2 linked regions of the Rhodopseudomonas palustris genome follow. Each later gene encodes a partner of the first gene's protein in a complex. Links are inferred from orthologs where the notes say so. Each region holds a gene or a part of one and is shown in the gene's direction. Other genes may lie near its edges. The genes, in order: dnaN and SR870_RS07715.

Evidence for each region.
Region 2: the proteins of dnaN (region 1) and SR870_RS07715 are in contact, whole or in part, in a solved structure (PDB 1OK7), measured with the Escherichia coli proteins. The link is inferred for Rhodopseudomonas palustris from one-to-one orthologs.

The regions. Positions count from the first base shown.
Region 1 is NZ_CP140155.1:4,415,328-4,431,227, reverse strand. What follows is about bases 6,900-9,788. They hold dnaN (DNA polymerase III subunit beta), read left to right. Parts: upstream 6,900-7,729; coding sequence 7,730-8,848; downstream 8,849-9,788. Other genes in these bases: recF (DNA replication/repair protein RecF), read left to right, coding at 9,455-9,788; SR870_RS20010 (endonuclease domain-containing protein), read left to right, coding at 8,997-9,368; dnaA (chromosomal replication initiator protein DnaA), read left to right, coding at 6,900-7,456. Outside these bases: SR870_RS20055 (AMP-binding protein), read left to right, coding at 1-140; SR870_RS20050 (HD-GYP domain-containing protein), read right to left, coding at 200-1,306; SR870_RS20045 (hypothetical protein), read left to right, coding at 1,502-1,918; SR870_RS20040 (polysaccharide biosynthesis/export family protein), read right to left, coding at 1,945-2,586; peptide-methionine (S)-S-oxide reductase MsrA, read right to left, coding at 2,935-3,591; SR870_RS20030 (hypothetical protein), read right to left, coding at 3,756-4,070; rpsT (30S ribosomal protein S20), read left to right, coding at 4,448-4,714; more of dnaA, read left to right, coding at 6,038-6,899; more of recF, read left to right, coding at 9,789-10,594; gyrB (DNA topoisomerase (ATP-hydrolyzing) subunit B), read left to right, coding at 10,822-13,263; SR870_RS19995 (HWE histidine kinase domain-containing protein), read right to left, coding at 13,612-15,102; SR870_RS19990 (circadian clock KaiB family protein), read right to left, coding at 15,105-15,383; circadian clock protein KaiC, read right to left, coding at 15,393-15,900. UniProt on the Escherichia coli protein: Confers DNA tethering and processivity to DNA polymerases and other proteins. Acts as a clamp, forming a ring around DNA (a reaction catalyzed by the clamp-loading complex) which diffuses in an ATP-independent manner freely and bidirectionally along dsDNA.
Region 2 is NZ_CP140155.1:1,711,141-1,715,795, forward strand. What follows is about bases 1-2,863. They hold SR870_RS07715 (DNA polymerase IV), read left to right. Parts: upstream 1-718; coding sequence 719-2,008; downstream 2,009-2,863. Other genes in these bases: SR870_RS07705 (response regulator), read right to left, coding at 1-273; SR870_RS07710 (DUF3572 domain-containing protein), read left to right, coding at 423-722; SR870_RS07720 (cell envelope integrity EipB family protein), read right to left, coding at 2,401-2,863. Also shown: more of SR870_RS07720, read right to left, coding at 2,864-3,261; SR870_RS07725 (RidA family protein), read left to right, coding at 3,557-4,024; SR870_RS07730 (glycerophosphodiester phosphodiesterase), read left to right, coding at 4,041-4,655. UniProt on the Escherichia coli protein: Poorly processive, error-prone DNA polymerase involved in translesion repair and untargeted mutagenesis. Copies undamaged DNA at stalled replication forks, which arise in vivo from mismatched or misaligned primer ends.

The DNA.
Region 1 (15,900 bases):
CCGATCAGATCCTGGCGGCGTGCAGCCGCTCGCTCGCCGACTTCAAGCGTCCGCGCGAAGTCCGCCTCGTCGACGACATGCCGCGCTCGACGCTGGAGAAGGTGGCGAAGGCGGAATTGCGCAAGCTGCTAGTGGAGTGATCGCGTCCTTCTCGTCATTCCGGGGCACGCGCAACGCGCGCCCCGGAATGACGGGGCTACTAACCGCCGAGCGCGACCGGGCGGAACGCCTGCAGCAGGCGCTGGTCGATCTTGCCGTCCATCTGTTCCATCCGGCAGAACGCCTGCAGCGGCATCAACGGGATATGGTTCTTGCGCTGCGCCACCAGCGACGTGAAAATATCGACGATCGTGGTGATGCGGACGATGTCGCTGATCTGGTCGCCGTGCAGCGCGTCGGGATAGCCGGAGCCGTCGAGCAGTTCGTGGTGATGCAGCACGACGTCGAGGGTCTCGCGCGGGAAGCTGCCTTCGGCGGCCAGCGCATCGTAACCGAGCCGCGGATGCTCGCGGAATTTGCGCATGCGCTCGCCCTGCAGGGCGTCGACATTGTCGAGCAGGCCGACCTCGACGAACGCCTTGCCGACGTCGAACAGCAGCGCCGCGCGGGTCAGGCGGCGCTGGTCCTCCTCGCGCATGCCGAGGTGCTGGGCGAAGGCGACCGCATAGCCGGTCGCGAACAGCGCCAGCCGATAGCTCTCATTGTGGTGGCGGCCGACCGCGGCGAGCCATTCGCGCAGCGAGGTGCGCCGGATCGCCTTGAGGATCGACCCCTCGGCCTGAAGCACGTCCTGATAGGAGAGCGGTTTGCCGGCCGGCAGCCGCTCGAAAATCCTGACCAGCACGCCGTGCGCCGCGGCGATGCCCTGGCTCATCGCCTCGGCGCGGGCGTCGGCGGTGATCTCCGACGCATCCGGAAACGCCGCGCGGATCCGCGCCAGCAGATCGCGCGAATCGAACGGGCGGGCGATGGTGTCGGTGGCGCCCAGCGCCCAGGCCTGCATCGAGCCGTGATGCAGCTCATCGGCCAGCACGAACAGCCGGGGAAAGGGCTGGTAGTCGCGGCCGAGCAGCCTTTGCTTGATGCGCTGCACGCTCTCGGCGGAGCGCAGATTGATATCGACGACGATCCCGGACAGGTCGCGCGACGGGGCTTGCGGCAGCTCGGCGGTCGAGACGACCTCGACCTCGGCGACGCCGGCGAGGATGCGTGCGAGATCCGCGCTTTGATCGCGGCGATCGGACGCCAGCAGCAGCCGCCGTCGCGGCTCGATCTGGGGCGCCGATTGTCGGGCTACTGAATTCATGGATCACCGGATTGGATATGACCTACGCCTGCGCCCATCCCTACCCGAGAAATTGGTTCCCACTGCTTAATGGGCGTTCTTAACGATCGATGTTTTTTCCGCGCGGATTTGATTGGTATTGTAAGGGTTCGAGCTGCTGCGTACTCGGCTTCCGAACAAGCCGATGCTATGATCCGAGGATCCGAAAGGACGACGATGCCACAGACCTCGCCGACCCTGATCGACCGCGACGACAGGCCGCAACCGCTGCGCCGCGCGCGAACCGCGCGGCCTGCGATGGCGATGGTCGCTTCGCTGATCGCGGCCTCGTCACTCGCGCTGCCGGCCTCGGCGCAGCAACCGGCGCCGGTCATCGTCGCGCCGCCGTTCATCGCGACGCTGTCCAACACCACGCCGCTGGCGTTCGGGATGGACGCGCTGCAGGCGGAACGCGCGCTCGGCATGCCGCTGAACTACGTCAGCGGCCGGCCCGGCGACGAAATCTTTCTGGCGATCCGCACCGGCGGCGGCAGCGGCTTCTTCAACCGCCGCGACCGGCTGTATCTGCAGTTCCGCCACGGCCGGCTCGCCGGCTGGAAGGGCGACTGGGGCCGCAACTGGATGTGGGATTAGCCGCCGACCGACCGCGTCGCTTCGCCTCAGAACCAGCGTTCACTGACCATCACGGTGTCGCCCGGCGTCAGCGGGGTACCGAGCGGGACCACCGCACGGACCATCGCGCCGCCATCGGGGTGCGTCAGCGTCACGCTGTCACGGCGGGCGCGCGGCGAGAAGCCGCCGGCAATCGCGACCGCGCTCTCCACCGTCATGCCCGGCACATAGGGATATTGGCCGGGCGCCAGCACCTCGCCGAGAATGTAGAACGGCCGATACTGATCGATTTCGACCGCCACCGACGGCTCGCGGATGAAGCCGTTGCGCAGCCGCGCGGAGATCGCGGCGGCCAGACCGGCGGGGGTGCGGCCGCGCGCGGGGACGCTGCCGATCAGCGGCATGGTGATCGCGCCGGAGGCGTCGATCGCGTAGGTGTTGGTGAGACCTTCCTGGCCGTAGACCACGATGCGCAGCCGGTCGCCGGCATCGAGGCGATATTCCGAATGCGGGCCGGGCATCGGCGCTGGCGCATAGGCGGCCCGGCCACCATAGGCCATGCTGTCGAGGGCGTTGGACGGCTGGATCGCGACCGGGCCCGACCGCCGCATGCAGCCGCCGAGCGCAAGCGCTGCCATCACGGCAATCATCGACAATCGAAACGCGTGGTCCAAACGCACTGGAGCCATTCCCTCTCCACGAGATGGCTCCGTTTATGCCCCGTTAGGGTTAACAAATTGTTGGCGGTGCGTAGTTCCGCGAGGCGCGCTTCGCCCGGCTTCGCCACGCGAGGTGTCGATGATAGCGATCTGGGCCTTGCCTATCCGCATGTCGTCCCCGCGCAGGCGGGGACCCATACGCCGCAGCGTCTCGATTGAAGCCGCTGCAGAGGCTTTCTTTTGCTTGATAAGCCAGGGGTTATGGGTCCCCGCCTGCGCGGGGACGACTCGCGGCGGGGTCGTGGCTGACATCCGATCCATCTGCGATAGCCCTGCCCGCAAGCGGGAGAGGTTTCGCCGTGCCGGATCGCAGGCGGATCAGGCGTTGACGCCGACGCCGATCGGGCAGGACACGCCGGTGCCGCCGAGACCGCAATAGCCGCCGGGATTCTTGGCGAGATATTGCTGGTGGTAGTCTTCGGCGAAATAGAACTCGCCGGCCGGCGCGATCTCGGTGGTGATCGACCCGAAGCGCTTGGCGCCGAGCGCCTGCTGATAGGCCTCGCGCGACGCGTCGACCGCGCGCGCCTGCGCCTCGCCGAAGGTGTAGATCGCGGAGCGATATTGCGAGCCGACATCGTTGCCCTGGCGCATGCCCTGGGTCGGGTCGTGGCTTTCCCAGAACGTCTTCAGCAGCGCTTCGTAGGAGATCTTCGTCGGATCGAACACCACCAGCACCGCTTCGGTGTGGCCGGTGCGGCCGGAGCAGACTTCCTCATAGGTCGGGTTCGGCGTGTAGCCGCCGGCATAGCCAACCGCGGTGGAATAGACGCCGTCGCCGAGCTCCCAGAACTTGCGCTCCGCGCCCCAGAAACAGCCGAGCCCGAACACCGCCCGCTGCAGCCCCTCGGGATAAGGCGGCTGGATGCGATGGCCGTTGACGAAATGGCTGCGCGCAGTCGGAATCGGCGTGGCGCGGCCCGGCAGCGCTTCGCTGGCGCTCGGCATCGCGGTGGTTTTACGCGTGAAGAACATGGACACCTCCCGGCGCGCCGCGGCGGTCAAGCTCGCCCGGGCGCCCTGTGCTGGATGATGCTGGCGGGCAACCGAACGCTGTCGCCACCGGCTCTCGACTGAAGTCTGGATATAGGTACTTACGCGTCGACCGACAGGGTCGTTACGCCGAGACGCACCGATCGTCAGCGGGCGTAGCCGATCAGCGGCTTGCGCGGCCGGAACAGCAGCAGCAGCAACAGGCCGGCGACGCCGAGCACCGCGAAAGTCGGCTGCGCCAGCAGCAGCTTGACGACATGGGTCCAGAGCCAGGGCGTGGCCTGCTCGACCCAGACCCGGAACGCCTGCTGGCTGGACTGGTGGACGTCGTTCCAGAATTCCCCGAGCGGGGTCCATTGCAGGGAGCTGTCGGCGACCGAACGCGCGCCGTCATAGACCAGGAAGATGAATCCTCCGGTCAGCAGCAGCAAGCCGATCAGTCGAAAGAACCCGCGGATCATCGTCCACCCCGATGGAATTGACCGCCCCCTCGGCCGCATCTACCGGGCCGGCGCACAAAACACAACCTCGCCAGCGACTTATCCCTGCCCGCCGAGCGCCCGGCTGGGCGTTGAGGCCGGCAACTCACCCCCGCGGCCCGAACCACATTGGGCCGCCGCAACCGTTGACGCTGGAAAGCTGTGGCTTTATAAGGCGCGGATTGGCGGTGGGGTCTCCCTGCCGCCGCTGTTCTTTGATGCGGCGTCGCGTTTTCGGCCCGTCGGCTCCAGGAACAAGCTTCAGAACATCCGGAACACACGGCGAGGCTCCGATCATCGGCGGCTCCGTCATCAGCCCGGCCCTCCGCAGCGGAGGCCGCTGCAGGATTTGAGAGAACATGGCCAATACGTCTTCCGCGAAGAAAGCGACTCGCAAGATTGCCCGGCGCACCGCGGTCAACAAGTCGCGCCGCACCCAGATGCGCGGTTCGGTCCGGACCGTCGAAGAAGCGATCGCCAGCGGCGACCGCGACGCAGCGCTGAAGGCGATGGCGAACGCCGAGCCGGCGCTGATGCGCGCCGCCCAGCGCAACATCGTTCACAAGAACGCAGCGAGCCGAAAAGTGTCGCGCCTCGCGCACCGGATCGCCCAGCTCGGGAAGTAATTCTCAAGTTCAGAAGAGAATCAGATGCCCGGCTGAGCCGGGCATTTTTTTTTGCGCGCGGCCGATCGAATCCTCTCGCGTAAGATGCGCGGTCCGCGATGCGCGCAATGCATTGCCATCGACACGACCGACACCGTCGCCAATTCCTCCGGCAGATCTGCTTCGGCCGACGCGCCTTGCGTCGAACGACGCGACGAGCGGCGATCGCGATCCCGCATCATGATCAACGCAGCGCAGGCGTCGCCGACGTTCGATCGCGGCGATGCTGTTCAGCTCATCGTGCACAGTGTCAGGCTGTCTGGACGACGTTCAAAAAGTGCTGGGGCACAACCGGAACTCGTTGTGTGACGACGATCGCGTCGTCGCGCCCCGGGACTCTACGCAGTAACAACAATGCGTGGGTTACCCTGTCGGAACGCTCACGAAAAAACCCGGCCAGCGAGACACTTATCGACAAAGCGAAAGCGAGCGCTTTGAATCCGCTGTCGCGCGACCGTCAAAGGTAAAGGATTCATGAAAAACTTTTAGGCGTGCGATGGATTTGTCACGCGCTGTTCACTCGACGAATCTGTGCACAGATTCAAAATCTTGCCTTCGCCGCGATGCACCCCTGCCTAATCGTGCGCACCCCGCGCCGCGTTTCGCGCCGCTCCGAACGAATCATATTCGTTGCGGGAAAAGGGAGGTCGTGTATTTCTTAGATCGCCCGCGACGCCCACGGTTCTTCAGATCAGCGCGGTTTGAGAACCAGGGGCGGGCATGCAGATCGGCGGCGGTGTGCGTGTTGGTGGCGTTTTTCAAATGACAGAGAGATTGTCACTCATAGCGATATGAGAGCGGCGAAGCCGTGTCTGAATTCGTGAGGAACGTTTGCATGCAAACGTTCCGGCGGGCGACGGCGGGGCCAGCGACAATCGGTCGTCATGAAAACGGCGCAGCGGTGTCGGACTTGAACTGGACTTGGATCGGACTTGGACGTGACACGGGATTTGACGACATCTTGCCGCGTGCAAGCGCGTCAGGAGGGGGAGGTTTCATGAGCGACGAATTCAGCGTTTCATTCCGCACTGCCGAGGTTTCGGCTCGAGATTATTTCAAGACATCCACCACCATCACCAGTCGCTGCTGCGCTCGAACTCCGGTGCATCCGTCGAGTCCGCGCTGACCTGAAGCAACTCATTCATCGGACCCTGGGCTGACGTCGGCGCGTTGCCGAACGGCGGAGCCGTGTCCGGAGTTTGCTTCGCGACGCCGCGGCGCGGCGCGAGCCGTCATGGTTTCGCCCGCTGCGTTGAACATCACTCCATCTGAAAAGCTGCTGAAATGTCGAACATGGAACATGATCGCTGGTCTCGCGTAAAAGGCCGTCTGCGCTCGAGCGTCGGCGAGGACGTGTATTCGAGCTGGTTCGCGCGCATGGACCTCGAAGCCGTTCAGCCGGAGAGCGTGCATCTGTCGGTGCCGACGCGGTTTCTGAAGAGCTGGATCCAGACCCACTATTCCGACAAGGTGCTGACCTGCTGGCAGGCGGAACTGCCGGAGGTCTGCCGCATCGATCTCACAGTGCGCTCGCCGATGCGCGCCGCGGTGGCGAAGGAAGCGCCGGCGCCGGTCGAGCAGCGCCGCGACGAGCATCGTCCGGCAACCGAGATGCGCAGCCATGCGACCGTGCCCGCCTCTTCCAATCACGACGCGCTCGGCGGCTCGCCGCTCGATCCGCGGCTGACCTTCGCGAGCTTCGTGGTCGGCCGCTCCAACACGCTGGCGCATGCCGCCGCGAGGCAGGTAGCGGAAGGCCGCCGCGGCGATCCGGTGATGTTCAACCCGCTCTACATTCATTCCGGCGTCGGCCTCGGCAAGACGCATCTGCTGCAGGCGGTGACCTGGTCGGGCAATTCGGGCAACGAGCGCAAGGTGCTGTATCTCACCGCCGAGAAATTCATGTACGGCTTCGTCGCCGCGCTGAAGACGCAGACCTCGCTCGCCTTCAAGGAAGCGCTGCGCGGCATCGACGTGCTGGTGATCGACGATCTGCAATTCCTGCAGGGCAAGACCACCCAGGCCGAATTCTGCCACACGCTGAACGCGCTGATCGACGCCGGCCGCCAGGTCGTGGTGGCGGCCGATCGTCCGCCGTCCGATCTGGAAAGCCTCGACGAGCGGGTGCGCTCGCGGCTCGCCGGCGGTCTCGTCGTCGAGATGGCGCCGCTCGGCGAAGACCTGCGGCTCGGCATCCTGAAGTCGCGCGTGGTCGCGGCCCGCGCGCATCACGCGAGCTTCGACGTGCCGGCGCCGGTGCTGGAATATCTCGCCCGCGCCATCACCCATAACGGCCGCGACCTCGAGGGCGCGATCAACCGCCTGCTGGCGCATTCCAAGCTCAACGCCCAGCCGGTGACGCTGGAGATGGCCGAGCACGAGGTCCGCGATCTGATCCGGCCGCAGGAGCCGAAGCGGATCAAGATCGAGGACATCCAGCGCATCGTCGCGCGGCAGTACAATGTCAGCCGCTCCGACCTGCTGTCGTCGCGCCGCACCGCCAATGTGGTGCGCCCGCGCCAGGTGGCGATGTATCTGGCCAAGACGCTGACGCTGCGCTCGCTGCCCGAGATCGGCCGCCGTTTCGGCGGGCGCGACCACACCACAGTGCTGCACGCCGTGCGCAAGATCGAAGGGCTGGTGTCCAAGGACACCACGCTGTCCGACGAGGTGGAATCGCTCAAGCGCCAGCTCCAGGAATAGCCGGGGCAATAGCCGGCGCGATCGCCGGCACGACGGCAGGCGCGTCGCCCGGTCGCGGGCGCCGTCCGGCCGAAACACGGGGAAATTCGGAGCCGTACCGGCCACGCACCCTTGCGTCCGCCGCCTAACCACGCCACCCTGCCGACCCCCCGCGGGTTCGGGCGACATCCGCAGGGTCCCCATTGCCGTGGCGCCGTCTCAGGCCGCACGGCTTCTCCAGTACCTCCGGCGACTCCATCACACGATGCGGGTGCGGATCAGGCGGGTTTTGCAATGAAGGTCACGGTCGAACGCGCGCAATTGTTGAAGTCGCTGGGCCACGTCCACCGCGTGGTCGAGCGCCGCAACACCATTCCGATTCTCGGCAACGTGCTGGTGCGCGCCGAAAACGCCCAGCTCGCATTGAAGGCGACCGACCTCGACCTCGAAGTCACCGAGACGCTGCCGGCGGACACCGCGACGGCGGGCTCGACCACGGTGCCGGCGCACATGTTCTACGACATCGTGCGCAAACTGCCGGACGGCTCGCAGATCGTGCTGGAAAGCGACGGTGACCGCTCGGTGCTGGCGATCCGCGCCGGGCGCTCGCGCTTCACGCTGCAGACCCTGCCGGAAAGCGACTTCCCGGATCTGGCCGCCGGCGAGATGTCGCACGCGTTCTCGCTCACCGCTTCCGACGTCAAGCGGCTGATCGACCGGACCCAATTCGCGATCTCCACCGAGGAGACCCGCTACTATCTCAACGGCATCTATCTGCACACCGCGGGCTCGGCCAAGGAGGCCAGGCTGCGCGCGGTCGCGACCGACGGCCATCGCCTGGCGCAGGTCGATCTGGAGCAGCCCGCCGGCGCGGCCGGGATGCCGGGCGTGATCGTGCCGCGCAAGACCGTCGGCGAAGTGCAGCGGCTGATCGAGGACAACGACGCCGAGATCGGCCTCGAACTGTCGGTCGGCAAGATCCGCTTCACCATCGGCAATGTGGTGCTGACCTCGAAACTGATCGACGGCACCTTCCCGGACTACGGCCGCGTGATTCCGCAGAACAACGACAAGGAGCTGGTGGTCGACAAGAAGGACTTCGAGGCCGCGGTGGATCGCGTCTCGACGATTTCCTCCGAGCGCGGTCGCGCCGTGAAGCTGGCCCTGAGCGCCGGACGGCTGGTGCTCTCGGTGACCAATCCGGATTCCGGCAGCGCCACCGAAGAGCTCGAAGTCGAATACGCCTCCGACCCGCTCGATATCGGCTTCAATTCACGCTATCTGCTCGACATCGCCGCCCAGATCGAAGGCGAAGTCGCAGTGCTGCGCCTCGCCGACCCCGGCTCGCCGACCCTGATCCAGGACCGCGACAAGAAGAACGCGCTGTACGTGCTGATGCCGATGCGGGTGTAGGGCCACGGGATCGCGCCGCGCGTCGAACCTCGTCGATTGAGCACAACTTGTCATTGCCGGGCTTGACCCAAACCCGAGCAAGCGGGTTTGATACCCTCTCCCCTTGTGGGAGAGGGTGGCTTCGCGAAGCGAAGCCGGGTGAGGGGTCATGCCGCAGCGCCCGCGTCACGTTCCAACCCCAGCGAGACTCCGTGCCTTCGCCAAGACGATGCGGCACGCGCCCACTGATGCGGAATCCGCGATGTGGAAGTTGCTGCGCGATCGCCGTTTCGCCCAGCTGAAATTTCGTCGGCAGGTTCCGTTCCAGAACTACATTCTCGACTTCGTCTGCTTCGAGCAGCGCCTGGTGATCGAGATCGACGGCAGTCAGCATGCAGAGCAATCGCGCGACCAGATTCGCGATGCCACGCTCCGCGCTGCGGGCTTTCGCGTGCTGCGCTACTGGAACAACGACGTGCTGCAGCGTCGCACAGCGGTGCTTGAAGATATCCTTGCGAAGCTTTCCGAAACGGACGAATAACCCCTCACCCGGCGCCTCACTTCGTTCGGCGCCACCCTCTCCCACAAGGGGAGAGGGTCACTCGGCGCTGTTCTCGCTGTAATCACATGACCGCCTCCCGCATCACCCGGCTGACGTTGACGCACTTCCGCAATTATCGGGCGGCGGGGCTGACGACGCGTGGGGAGCGGGTGGTGCTGGTCGGCGCCAACGGGGCCGGCAAGACCAATTGCCTCGAGGCGATCTCGTTTCTGTCGCCGGGGCGCGGGTTGCGGCGGGCGACGCTCGACGACGTCGCCGACAACGAGGGCGACGGCTCCTGGGCGGTGGCGGCCGAGGTCGAGGGCGCGCTCGGGCTCGCCACGCTCGGCACCGGCATCGATCCGCCGCGCGCCGACGCGCCCACGGCACGGCGCTGCCGGATCGACCGCGAGCCGGTCGGCTCCGCCACCGCGTTCGGCGATCACTTACGCATGGTGTGGCTGACGCCGGCGATGGACGGGCTGTTCATGGGCGCGGCCTCGGAACGGCGGCGGTTCTTCGATCGCCTGGTGCTGGCGATCGACAGCCAGCATTCGGGCCGGGTCTCGGCGCTCGACCGCAGCCTGCGGTCGCGCAACCGGCTGCTCGAGGATTATCGCAACGCGGATTCGCACTGGCTCGATGCGATCGAGCGCGAAACCGCCGAACTCGCCGTGGCGGTCGCGGCGATGCGCGGCCAGACCGCGATGCGCCTCGCCGCGATGCTCGACGCCCGCGGCGCGGCCTCGGCGTTCCCGTCGGCGAAGATCATGCTCGACGGCTGGATGGAGGGCGCGCTGCTGACCGAGCCCGCCACGGCGGTGGAAGATCGCTACCGCACCATCCTGCGCGAGGGCCGCCCGCGCGACGCCGCCGCCGGCCGCACCCTCGACGGCCCGCATCTCACCGATCTCGACGTGCTGTACGCGCCGAAGGCGATGCCGGCGCGCGACGCCTCCACCGGCGAACAGAAGGCGCTGCTGATCGGCCTGGTGCTCGCCCATGCCCAGCTCGTCTCGGAGATGACCGGCATCACGCCGCTGCTGCTGCTCGACGAGGTGGTGGCGCATCTCGACCCGTCGCGGCGCGCCGCACTGTTCGAGGAACTGGCCCGGCTCGGCGCGCAGGTCTGGATGACCGGCGCCGACCCCGCGGCGTTCGCCGAGATCGGCCCCGGCGCCGAGATTTTCACCGTCGAGTCCGGCCGGATTTCACCCCGGCACTGAGCAGAAGCGATCGCGTCGAACGCGCCGGAACCGGCCCGGGCGCGCGGTCTGTCAGGGGTCTCCGAATCGGCCATTTCGGGGCTTGCCAAACCCACTAAAAATCCTATTTCTTCAATAACTTGCTGCATGCCACTTTGGGCTAGGCGCAACCCGTCTTTCATGGCACAAATGACGCCTCATCGCGCGGTCGCCCGCCGATTCGATTTTCATCCTTCAAAGGTTGTTGCATGACTGAACCCGCCCGGCAGCCGATCGCCGAAACCCCGTCTTCCGTTCCGGTCGAATACGGCGCGGAATCGATCCGGGTGCTGAAGGGGCTCGACGCCGTGCGCAAGCGGCCGGGCATGTATATCGGCGACACCGACGACGGGTCCGGCCTGCACCACATGGTGTACGAAGTCGTCGACAACGCCATCGACGAGGCGCTGGCAGGCCACGCCACCGCGGTCGAAGTCGTGCTCAACGCCGACGGCTCGGTGACGGTGCGCGACGACGGCCGCGGCATTCCGGTCGACATCCACAAGGGCGAAGGCATTTCGGCTGCCGAGGTCATCATGACCCAGCTCCACGCCGGCGGAAAATTCGATCAGAACTCCTACAAGGTCTCCGGCGGTCTGCACGGCGTCGGCGTCTCGGTGGTCAATGCGCTGTCGAGCAAGCTGATCCTGCGCGTCTGGCGGGGCGGCAAGGAGCACATCATCGAATTCGCCCATGGCGACGCGGTGGCGCCGCTCAGCGTGGTCGGCGACGCCAATGGCCGGCGCGGCACCGAGGTGACGTTTTTTGCATCGCCGGAAACCTTCACCCACATCGAATACGATTTCGCCACGCTGGAGCATCGCTTACGCGAACTCGCCTTCCTGAATTCCGGCGTCAACATCGTGCTGTCGGACATGCGCCACCCGGTCGAGAAGCGCGAGGAGATGCGCTACGAGGGCGGCGTCACCGAATTCGTCAAATATCTCGACCGCAACAAGAAGCCGATGGTGCCGGCGCCGATCGTGCTCGCCGCCGACCTCAACGGCATCGGCGTCGAGGCCGCATTGTGGTGGAACGAGACCTACCACGAGAACGTGCTGTGCTTCACCAACAACATCCCGCAGCGCGACGGTGGTACGCATCTGGCCGGCTTCCGCGCCGCGCTGACGCGCCAGGTCAACGGCTATGCGGATAGTAACGCCAAGAAGGAAAAGATCGCGCTGACCGGCGACGATTGCCGCGAGGGACTCACCGCGGTGCTGTCGGTGAAGGTGCCGGACCCGAAATTCTCGTCGCAGACCAAGGACAAGCTGGTGTCCTCGGAAGTCCGGCCGGTGGTCGAGAACGTCCTGAACGAAGCGCTCGCAGCCTGGTTCGAGGAACATCCCGCCGAAGCCAAGGTGATCGTCGGCAAGGTGATCGAAGCCGCCGCCGCCCGCGAAGCCGCGCGAAAAGCGCGCGAGCTGACGCGGCGCAAGGGCGCGCTGGATATCGCCTCGCTGCCCGGCAAGCTCGCCGACTGCCAGGAGCGCGATCCTTCCAAGTCCGAACTGTTCATCGTCGAGGGTGACTCCGCCGGCGGATCCGCCAAGCAGGGCCGCAACCGCGAATTCCAGGCCGTCTTGCCCCTCCGGGGCAAGATCTTGAACGTCGAGCGCGCGCGCTTCGACAAGATGCTCGGCTCCGAGCAGATCGGCACGCTGATCACCGCGCTCGGCACCGGCATCGGCCGCGACGATTTCGACATCGCCAAGCTGCGCTACCACAAGATCATCCTGATGACCGACGCCGACGTCGACGGCGCGCACATCCGTACGCTGCTCTTGACGTTCTTCTTCCGGCAGATGCCGGCGCTGATCGAGGGCGGCTTCCTCTACATCGCGCAGCCGCCGCTCTACAAGGTGACGCGCGGCAAGTCGGAGCAGTATCTCAAGGACGAGCGCGCGCTCGAGGAATATCTGATCGCGACCGGGCTCGACGATTGCGCCTTCAAGATCGCCTCCGGCGAAGTCCGCGGCGGCCGGGATCTGCTGGCGCTGGTCGAGGACGCCCGCGTCATCCGCCAGACGCTGCACAATCTGCACGGCCGCTACAATCGCTCGGTGGTCGAGCAGGCGGCGATCGCCGGCGTGCTCAACACCGAGATCAGCAAGGACACCGAAAAGGCGAACGCGGCCGCCGACTACATCGCCCGCCGGCTCGACGCGCTGGCCGACGAGGTCGAGCGCGGCTGGATCGGGCGCTTCGCCGAGGGCGAAGGCTTCCATTTCGAGCGCACCGTGCGCGGCGTCAAGGACGTCGCCATGATCGACGACGCGCTGCTCGGCTCCGCCGACGCCCGCAAGCTCGACGAATACGCCGCGGTGCTGCAGGAAGTCTATCCGCGCCCCGGCGTGCTGCGCCGCAAGGATGCGGAAACCGCGATCCACGGCCCGGTCAGCCTGTTCGAGGCGGTGACCGACGCCGGCCGCAAGGGCGTGGCGCTGCAGCGCTACAAAGGCCTCGGCGAGATGAACCCGAGCCAGCTCTGGGAAACCACGCTGGACACCAACGCCCGCTCGCTGCTGCAGGTGAGGGTGCGCGAGGTCGACGAAGCCGACGACATCTTCACCAAGCTGATGGGCGACGTCGTCGAACCCCGCCGCGAATTCATCCAGGAGAACTCGCTGCAGGCGACGGTGGACGTGTAGCGCGACGGCGCACCGGATCTCGGGCGTTAGAGCCGTTCCGTCCGATGGAATCAGCGCTGGCGTTCTGGGACTCTGACCACAGGCACAACCTCATGGTGAGGAGGCGCGAAGCGCCGTCTCGAACCATGCGCCGCCGGCCATCATGCGTCGCCCCATCCTTCGAGACGCCCGGCTTCGCCGGGCTCCTCAGGATGAGGAGTCAGTGCATCTGGCAAGGTCCATATCGCTTCATCAATCGATGAAACGCTCTAGACCAGCGAGGCGGACACCGGTTCGCGTCGAGGTTGCACGTCGAGACGACGATCTCGAGCCCGTTTCCGATTCGATCGGTGTCAGCTTCGATCGGGGTCAGCTCTCGGGGCCGCCGGCGGCGCTGTGAAAGTGGCCGTAGCTCGGAATCGACATTCTGCAGACGATGCCTTCGGGTCGAAAGTCCAGCGTGGCGGCGCCGTTGCCGAGGCTGCGCGAGATCAGCGTCTGACCGAAGCCGGACGATCCCGGCTTGGTCACCAGTGGCCCGTCGAACTCCTCCCATTCGATCATCAGCGCGCCGTCCTGCGCGAGACCCGTCCGGCGCACCGCGATCTTGCCGCCCGGCACCGACAGCGCGCCGTATTTCACCGCATTGGTGGTGAGTTCGTGAAACACCAGGCCGAGCGACACCGCGGTCTTGGCGTCCACCACGATATCGAGCCCGTCGGTCGCGATCCGGCCGCTCGACAGCGACGCGAACGGCGCCAGTTCTGCGCCGAGCACGTCCTTGACCTGCAGGTTCTGCCACGACGCATTCGACAGCAGCGTGTGGGTCGCGGCCAGCGCCTGGATCCGGCCGGAAAACGCTCTCTGAAAATCCTCGATGGTGCGCTCATAGGCGGCGGTGCGCGTGCAGATCGCCATCACCATCGCCAGCGTGTTCTTGACGCGGTGATCGAGCTCGCCCATCAGCAGCGCCTGGTGGCGCTCGGCGGCCTTGCGCTGCGACAGGTTGATCAGCGTGACCACGCAGCCCTGCGTCCGCTCGCCGGACACCATCAGCGGCGCGGCGCTGATCAGCACGTCGGTGATCGCGGCCGACGGCGATCGCACCGCGGCCTCCAGTCCCTGCACCGGCATGCCGGCGGTCGCCATCGAGACGATGTCGGCCCCGCTCATCAGTTCGGACGCTTCGGTGAAGGTCAGATCGATCGCCTCGGAGAAAGTTTTGCCGACCGGCGTCTCGGCGCAGATCCGGATCGCCGCGCCGTTGAGATGGGTGACGCGGCCGGCGCGGTCGCAGACGATCACCGCCTCGTTGGCGGAGGCGAGGATCGCGCGCGCCAGCCGCTCGGATTCCTTGGCGACGGCGGCCTGTTCGCGTTCGCTGATATCCGTGAAGGTGATCGCGGTGCCGTGCACGACGCCGAAATCCAGCGGCGAGCCGGCGAGCAGGATGCTGCGTTCGACATCGCCGGCGCGCAGATGGATCTCGGCCGACTGCCGCTCCTGCATCGCCTGCGCCAGCAGCCGGCGAAACTTGGCCTGGTTGACGGCGTCGAGCAGCCCGAGCAGCACGGGACCGGTCAACGAGCCCGGCGCCCGCCCGAGCAGGGCGCACAGCGCCTGATTGGCGTACAGCAACTGCCCGTCCGAATCGTACGCCGCGGCGCCGACATCCATCGCTTCCATGAAGGTGCGGTAGGACTGGCCGCCGCCTTCGAGCGTGAACACCTTCTCGCCGCCGCCGCCCTTGACGACCAGAGCGTCGATCTCGCCTTCGCGGATCGCCCGCAACGTGTCTTCGGCCTCTTCGAGCCTGGCTTCCAGCTCGTGCCTGCTCAGCGCTGCGACCGCCGAGCCCACCTTCAGGCCCCTTCGACCGACAGATGCACCAGGACCTTCGGAGTGTCGGACAGATCGCCGATGATCTTGCGGATCGGCACCGGCAGCTCCTTCACCAGCGTCGGGATCGCGACGATGCCGTGCTCGCGCGCGAGCTGCGGCGACTTCTTCAGATCCACCACCTCGACCTTGTACTTGCCGGCGAGATGATCGGCGCAGATCTTCTCCAGGTTGCGAATCGCGGCGAGTGACTTCGGCGTTTCGCCGGCGACGTAGAGAACCAGCTTGATCGGCTCGGCCATGTCAGTTTCCTACTTGGTGATGCCGGGAGCGTGGTCGATGCCCCTGCTCTGCGCCATCGTTTCCGCGTCGATCGCGGCCTGCCGGAGGTAGTCGATCTCGACGTCGGCCAGCCGCTGCAGTTCGGAGGCGTCGGCGTCGATCTCGGCGCGGAGCGCCTCGATCTGCGCCAGCGCCCGCGCCCGGCGTTGTGCGATCTCGCCTTGCAGACGCGCCACCTCGACCCTGCGCTCGCTCTCGGCGCGGCGCAGCCGCGCCTCTTCGCTTCGCCGCGCCGATCCGGTCAAGGCTCCGTTGGCGCCGAGATAGGGCGCGAGCAGATGAATGCCGTCGTTCGACATCACGAATTCCCGGACCTGATTGGAATGGGAGATGCCCCGCGCCTTCAGCAGATAGAGCTCACGATTGAACTCGCCATGGGCCTCCCGGTTCAACAGCAGGATCCAGGCGTCCATCAGCGACGACAGCCCGGCGTCGGTCTGGGATTCCTGGCCGTGGGCGAGATGGGTGAAGACGCCG
Region 2 (4,655 bases), 2.7 Mb from region 1 along the record:
CTCGTCGCCCTTCATCGCGAACGCCGTGACCGCGACCACCGGAATGTGCCGCAGTTCAGGATCGTCCTTGATCCAGCGGGTAACGTCGAGACCAGACACCTGTGGAAGCTGGATGTCCATCAGGATCAGATCGGGGTGCAGCTTGCGAACGAGGGCGAGCGCTTCATGGCCGTTGCTCGTTCCCGACGTCTGGTAACCATGGGCTTCCAGTAGATCGCGAAAGAGCTTCATATTGAGCTCGTTGTCCTCGACGATCAGGACGGTTTTGGCCATCCCGCCCTCCAATCCTGATTCGAGAATGCCCGCGCCTGCGGCGAGCGGCGCCGTTCGAAAAGTCGCAAGACACGCGACTCGACCATGCAAGACTCGGGCATGATTGAATAAAATAGAGACGAGAAGTTACGGAAAGGCAAACATCACCGATGCCAAAGCGTGTTCACAATGTGAGACAAGTTTCTGAAATCGTGGCGATTCAGGCGCTGTCCTTCATCGCCTCCGACCCCGAGCGGCTGGGCCTGTTCCTCGCCGAGACCGGGATCGGCCCCGAAACGCTGCGGCAGTCGGCCGCCGACCCGCAGTTCCTGATCAGCGTGCTGAATTTCATCATGCGCGACGATGCGACCGTGAAGGCGTTCGCGGCTTCGGTCGACCTCGATCCGACCAATGTCGCGGCCGCGCTGCAGGTGCTGGAAGACAAGCCCTGGGAGAGCGATACGCCGTGACTTCGGCCTCGCCGCCCGGCCCGCTGTGCTTCTGCCGCGACTGCCTCGCCGACAACGAGGCGGGCGCGCGGCGCTGCGGCGCGTGCGGTTCCCCGCGGCTGGCCCGGCATCGTGCGCTGCCGGCGCTCACCCTCGCCCATATCGACTGCGATGCGTTCTACGCGACCGTCGAGAAGCGCGACAATCCGGAGCTCGCCGACCGCCCGGTGATCATCGGCGGCGGCAGGCGCGGCGTGGTCTCGGCCGCCTGCTACATCGCGCGGACCTTCGGCGTGCGCTCGGCGATGCCGATGTTCAAGGCGCTGGCGCTGTGCCCCTCGGCGGCCGTGGTGCGGCCGGACATGGCGAAATACGTCCGCGTCGGCCGCGAGGTCCGCCAGGCGATGCTGCAACTCACGCCGCTGGTCGAGCCGCTGTCGATCGACGAGGCGTTCCTCGATCTGTCCGGCACCGAGCGGATGCACGGCACGATCGCCGCCAAGGTGCTGGCGCGATTCGCTCGCGACATCGAGCGCGACATCGGCATCACCGTCTCGGTCGGGCTGTCGTGCAACAAGTTCCTCGCCAAGATCGCCTCCGATCTCGACAAGCCGCGCGGCTTTGCGACGCTCGATCAGGACGACGCCCGGGAGATGCTGGCGCCACGGCCGGTCGGCTTCATCTTCGGCGTCGGTCCGGCGACCGCGGCGCGGGTCGCGCAGCGCGGCTTTCGCACCATCGGCGATCTGCAGAAGGCTGACGAGATCGAGCTGATGCGGCAGTTCGGCGACGAAGGCCGGCGGTTGTGGCGGCTGGCGCGCGGCATCGACGATCGCCGCGTGGTGCCGGATCGCGGCGCCAAGTCGATCTCCAACGAGACCACCTTCGAGACCGACATCCGCGATTTCGAAACGCTGGAACGCATTCTGTGGCGATTGTCCGAGAAGGTGTCGTCGCGCCTGAAGGGCGCGGCGCTGGCCGGCTCGACGATCACGCTGAAGCTGAAAACCGGCGACTTCCGCCAGCGCACCCGCTCGCAGACGATTCATGCGCCGACCCAGCTCGCGGGCCGCATCTTTGCAATTTCACGCGACATGCTCACGAAGGAAATCGACGGCACCGCGTTCCGCCTGATCGGCACCGGCGTCAGCGCGCTGGCGCCGGGCTCCACAGCCGGCGACACCGACATGATCGATCGCCGCTCCGCCCATGCAGAGCGCGCCATCGACGATCTCCGCAAGAAATTCGGCAACGCCGCGGTGATCAAAGGGCTGGCTTACGACGGGCCGGACAAGCCGCGGGGATGACTCACTTTCGTCTTCAGAGCGCTTCATCGATTGATTGAAGCAATCCGGCCTTTCCAGAGGCACTGAGTCCTCATCCTGAGGAGCCCGGCGAAGCCGGGCGTCTCGAAGGATGGGGCAACGCAGTGCCGGTGGCGCATGGTTCGAGACGGCGCTGCGCGCCTCCTCACCATGAGGAGGTACTTGTGGCTACGCATCATCAATCCTTATTCCACCTCGAGCAGAACGGCTCTAGCGCCGAGACATCAACAAACACCGTCATGCCCGGGCTCGTCCCGGGCATCCACGTGTTTGTTACGTGGACAGGCCCAAGACGTGGATGGCCGGGACAAGCCCGGCCATGACGAACTAATTGAGGTTTCCGGTCGGGCGTGCGCGTGTGCGACGCCAGCCGGCTACTTGCACGGCTTGTTGGTCTTGACGTCGAACTTGCCCATCGCGCCGGCGAGCACGAAATCGTTGTAGTCGAGCACCAGCGACCGCGACACGCCGTTTTCATACAATTCGAACGACATCGCATAGACCGGGGTCTGCTCGCCGGAATTGGATTTCGCCGCGTGATCGTAGTAGCTCACCGTCACCGGCCAGCGCTTCAGCGACTTCATCGCGTCGTCGGAGGTCGACGGATCGGGTGCGGACGCCGCGCGGTCGCCTTGGATCGGCTGCCCGATCACGGTCAGCGTGTTGTAGACCTTCTCGCCATTGTCGGAGCCGTCATAGACCTGCAGTTCCAGCAGCGTCTTGCCTTCGCGGGCGGCCGCGATGATGCGTTCGATCTGCTCGGTCGGAAACACCGTCTTGCCGTCGAGCGTGAAGGTCTTCTGCACCGGCTGCTTCAGCTTCACCGTGATGGTGTCGCCGGTCCGCTCCGCGATGCCGTCGACGTCGGTCGGATCGGCATCGTTCATCTTGGTGTCGATCTTGAATCGATAGCTTTTGCCGGCGGCGTCTTCCCAGCTCGACGAGCGCAGGTCGCTCAGCGTGTTCTTGCCCTCGCCGCTCTCGATCTCGGAAACTTGACGAAAGTCCGAGGTGTAGCCCTCGCAGGAATTGCCGGAGAAATTGTACAGGATGCGGCCGCGCACAGTGCTGACCGAGGCGTTGTTGCGCGTCTTCAGCAGGCTGAGATCGTACAGCGCCTGATGCGGCAGGAACGAAACGTTCGGAGCGGCGATGGCGGGCGCGCCGGACAGCGCCGCGGCGCCGAACATCGTCGTCGCCAGCACGCTCAGGCGAAGGCTCGTCGATCGTGACATGCGGGTGGATCTCCTTGAAGACATTCAATCGAGGATAGTAAGCGGCCGGTCGCGCCGCAACGCCACCGTCCGATGGAACACCCGATTGCGGTGAATTCACGAGCAATTCGATCAAACTTGCATGAAGGCCGCGGCACCGGCGGCCGATCGTTGCGCCCGCTGCGCTGTTCACACCCCTGCGCCCGGCTTGCTTGCCAGACCCGGCGCAATCGGCCAAACAGGTCCCCGCCCGGACGCATGGCCGGGCGGGGACGCGACGACCAGACCATGTGACCAGAAAGAAATGGGGACCGCTATGAGCGGAGTTATCGAACAGAAACTGACCGCGCAGGGCATCGTCCTGCCCGAACCCGCGAGCCCGGTCGCGAATTACGTCGGCTTCGTCCGCACCGGCAATCTGCTGGTGGTGTCCGGCCAGCTCTGCTTCGACGGCGACGGCAAGCTGATCGCCAAGGGCAAGCTCGGCGCCGGCGTCAGCATCGAAGACGGCAACGCCGCCGCGCGCGGCTGCGCGATCAATCTCTTGGCGCAGCTCAAGGCCGCGCTCGGCGATCTCGACAAGGTGGTGCGCGTGGTGCGGCTCGGCGGCTTCATCAATTCGACGCCGGATTTCACCGACGGCCCGAAGGTGATGAACGGCGCCTCCGACCTGATGGTCGCCGCGTTCGGCGACAAGGGCCGCCATGCCCGCACCACGATCGGCGTCGCCTCGCTGCCGGCGGACGCCGCGGTCGAGGTCGAGGGACTGTTCGAAGTCGCCTGATCCGGAACCCGATGCGATGCGCGCTCCCGACTGGCTGACGGCTCGTCCAATCGCGCATCGCGGACTGCACGACCGCGCCCGCGGCGTGGTCGAGAACATGCCGGCGGCGATCAGCGCCGCGGTCGCCGGCAATTTCGCCATCGAGGTCGACATCCAGCTCACCGTCGACGGCGAGGCGATGGTGCACCACGACGACACCCTCGGCCGACTCAACGACGGCAGCGCCGCCCTGCTCGACCTGACCGCCGCCGCGCTGAAGCAGGTCCGCTTCCACGACACCGCCGAGCGGATGATGGCGCTGGGCGACCTGCTCGACCTGGTGGGCGGCCGGGTGCCGCTCCTGATCGAGCTGAAGAGCCATTTCGACGGCGATCGCAAGCTTGCCACACGTTTGACGCAAGCGCTCGCGGCCTATCGCGGCCCGGTCGCGGCGATGTCGTTCGACCCCGACCAGGTGCTGGCGCTGCGCCAGCTCGCGCCCGAACTGACGCGCGGCATCACCGCCGAGCGGCGCTACGACGACGCCTATTGGGAGAAGCTGCCAAAGGCCCAGCGCACCCCGATGGTCGCGCTGCGCCACGGCCTGCGCACCCGGCCGCATTTCGTGGCTTACCGCGTCGACGATCTGCCT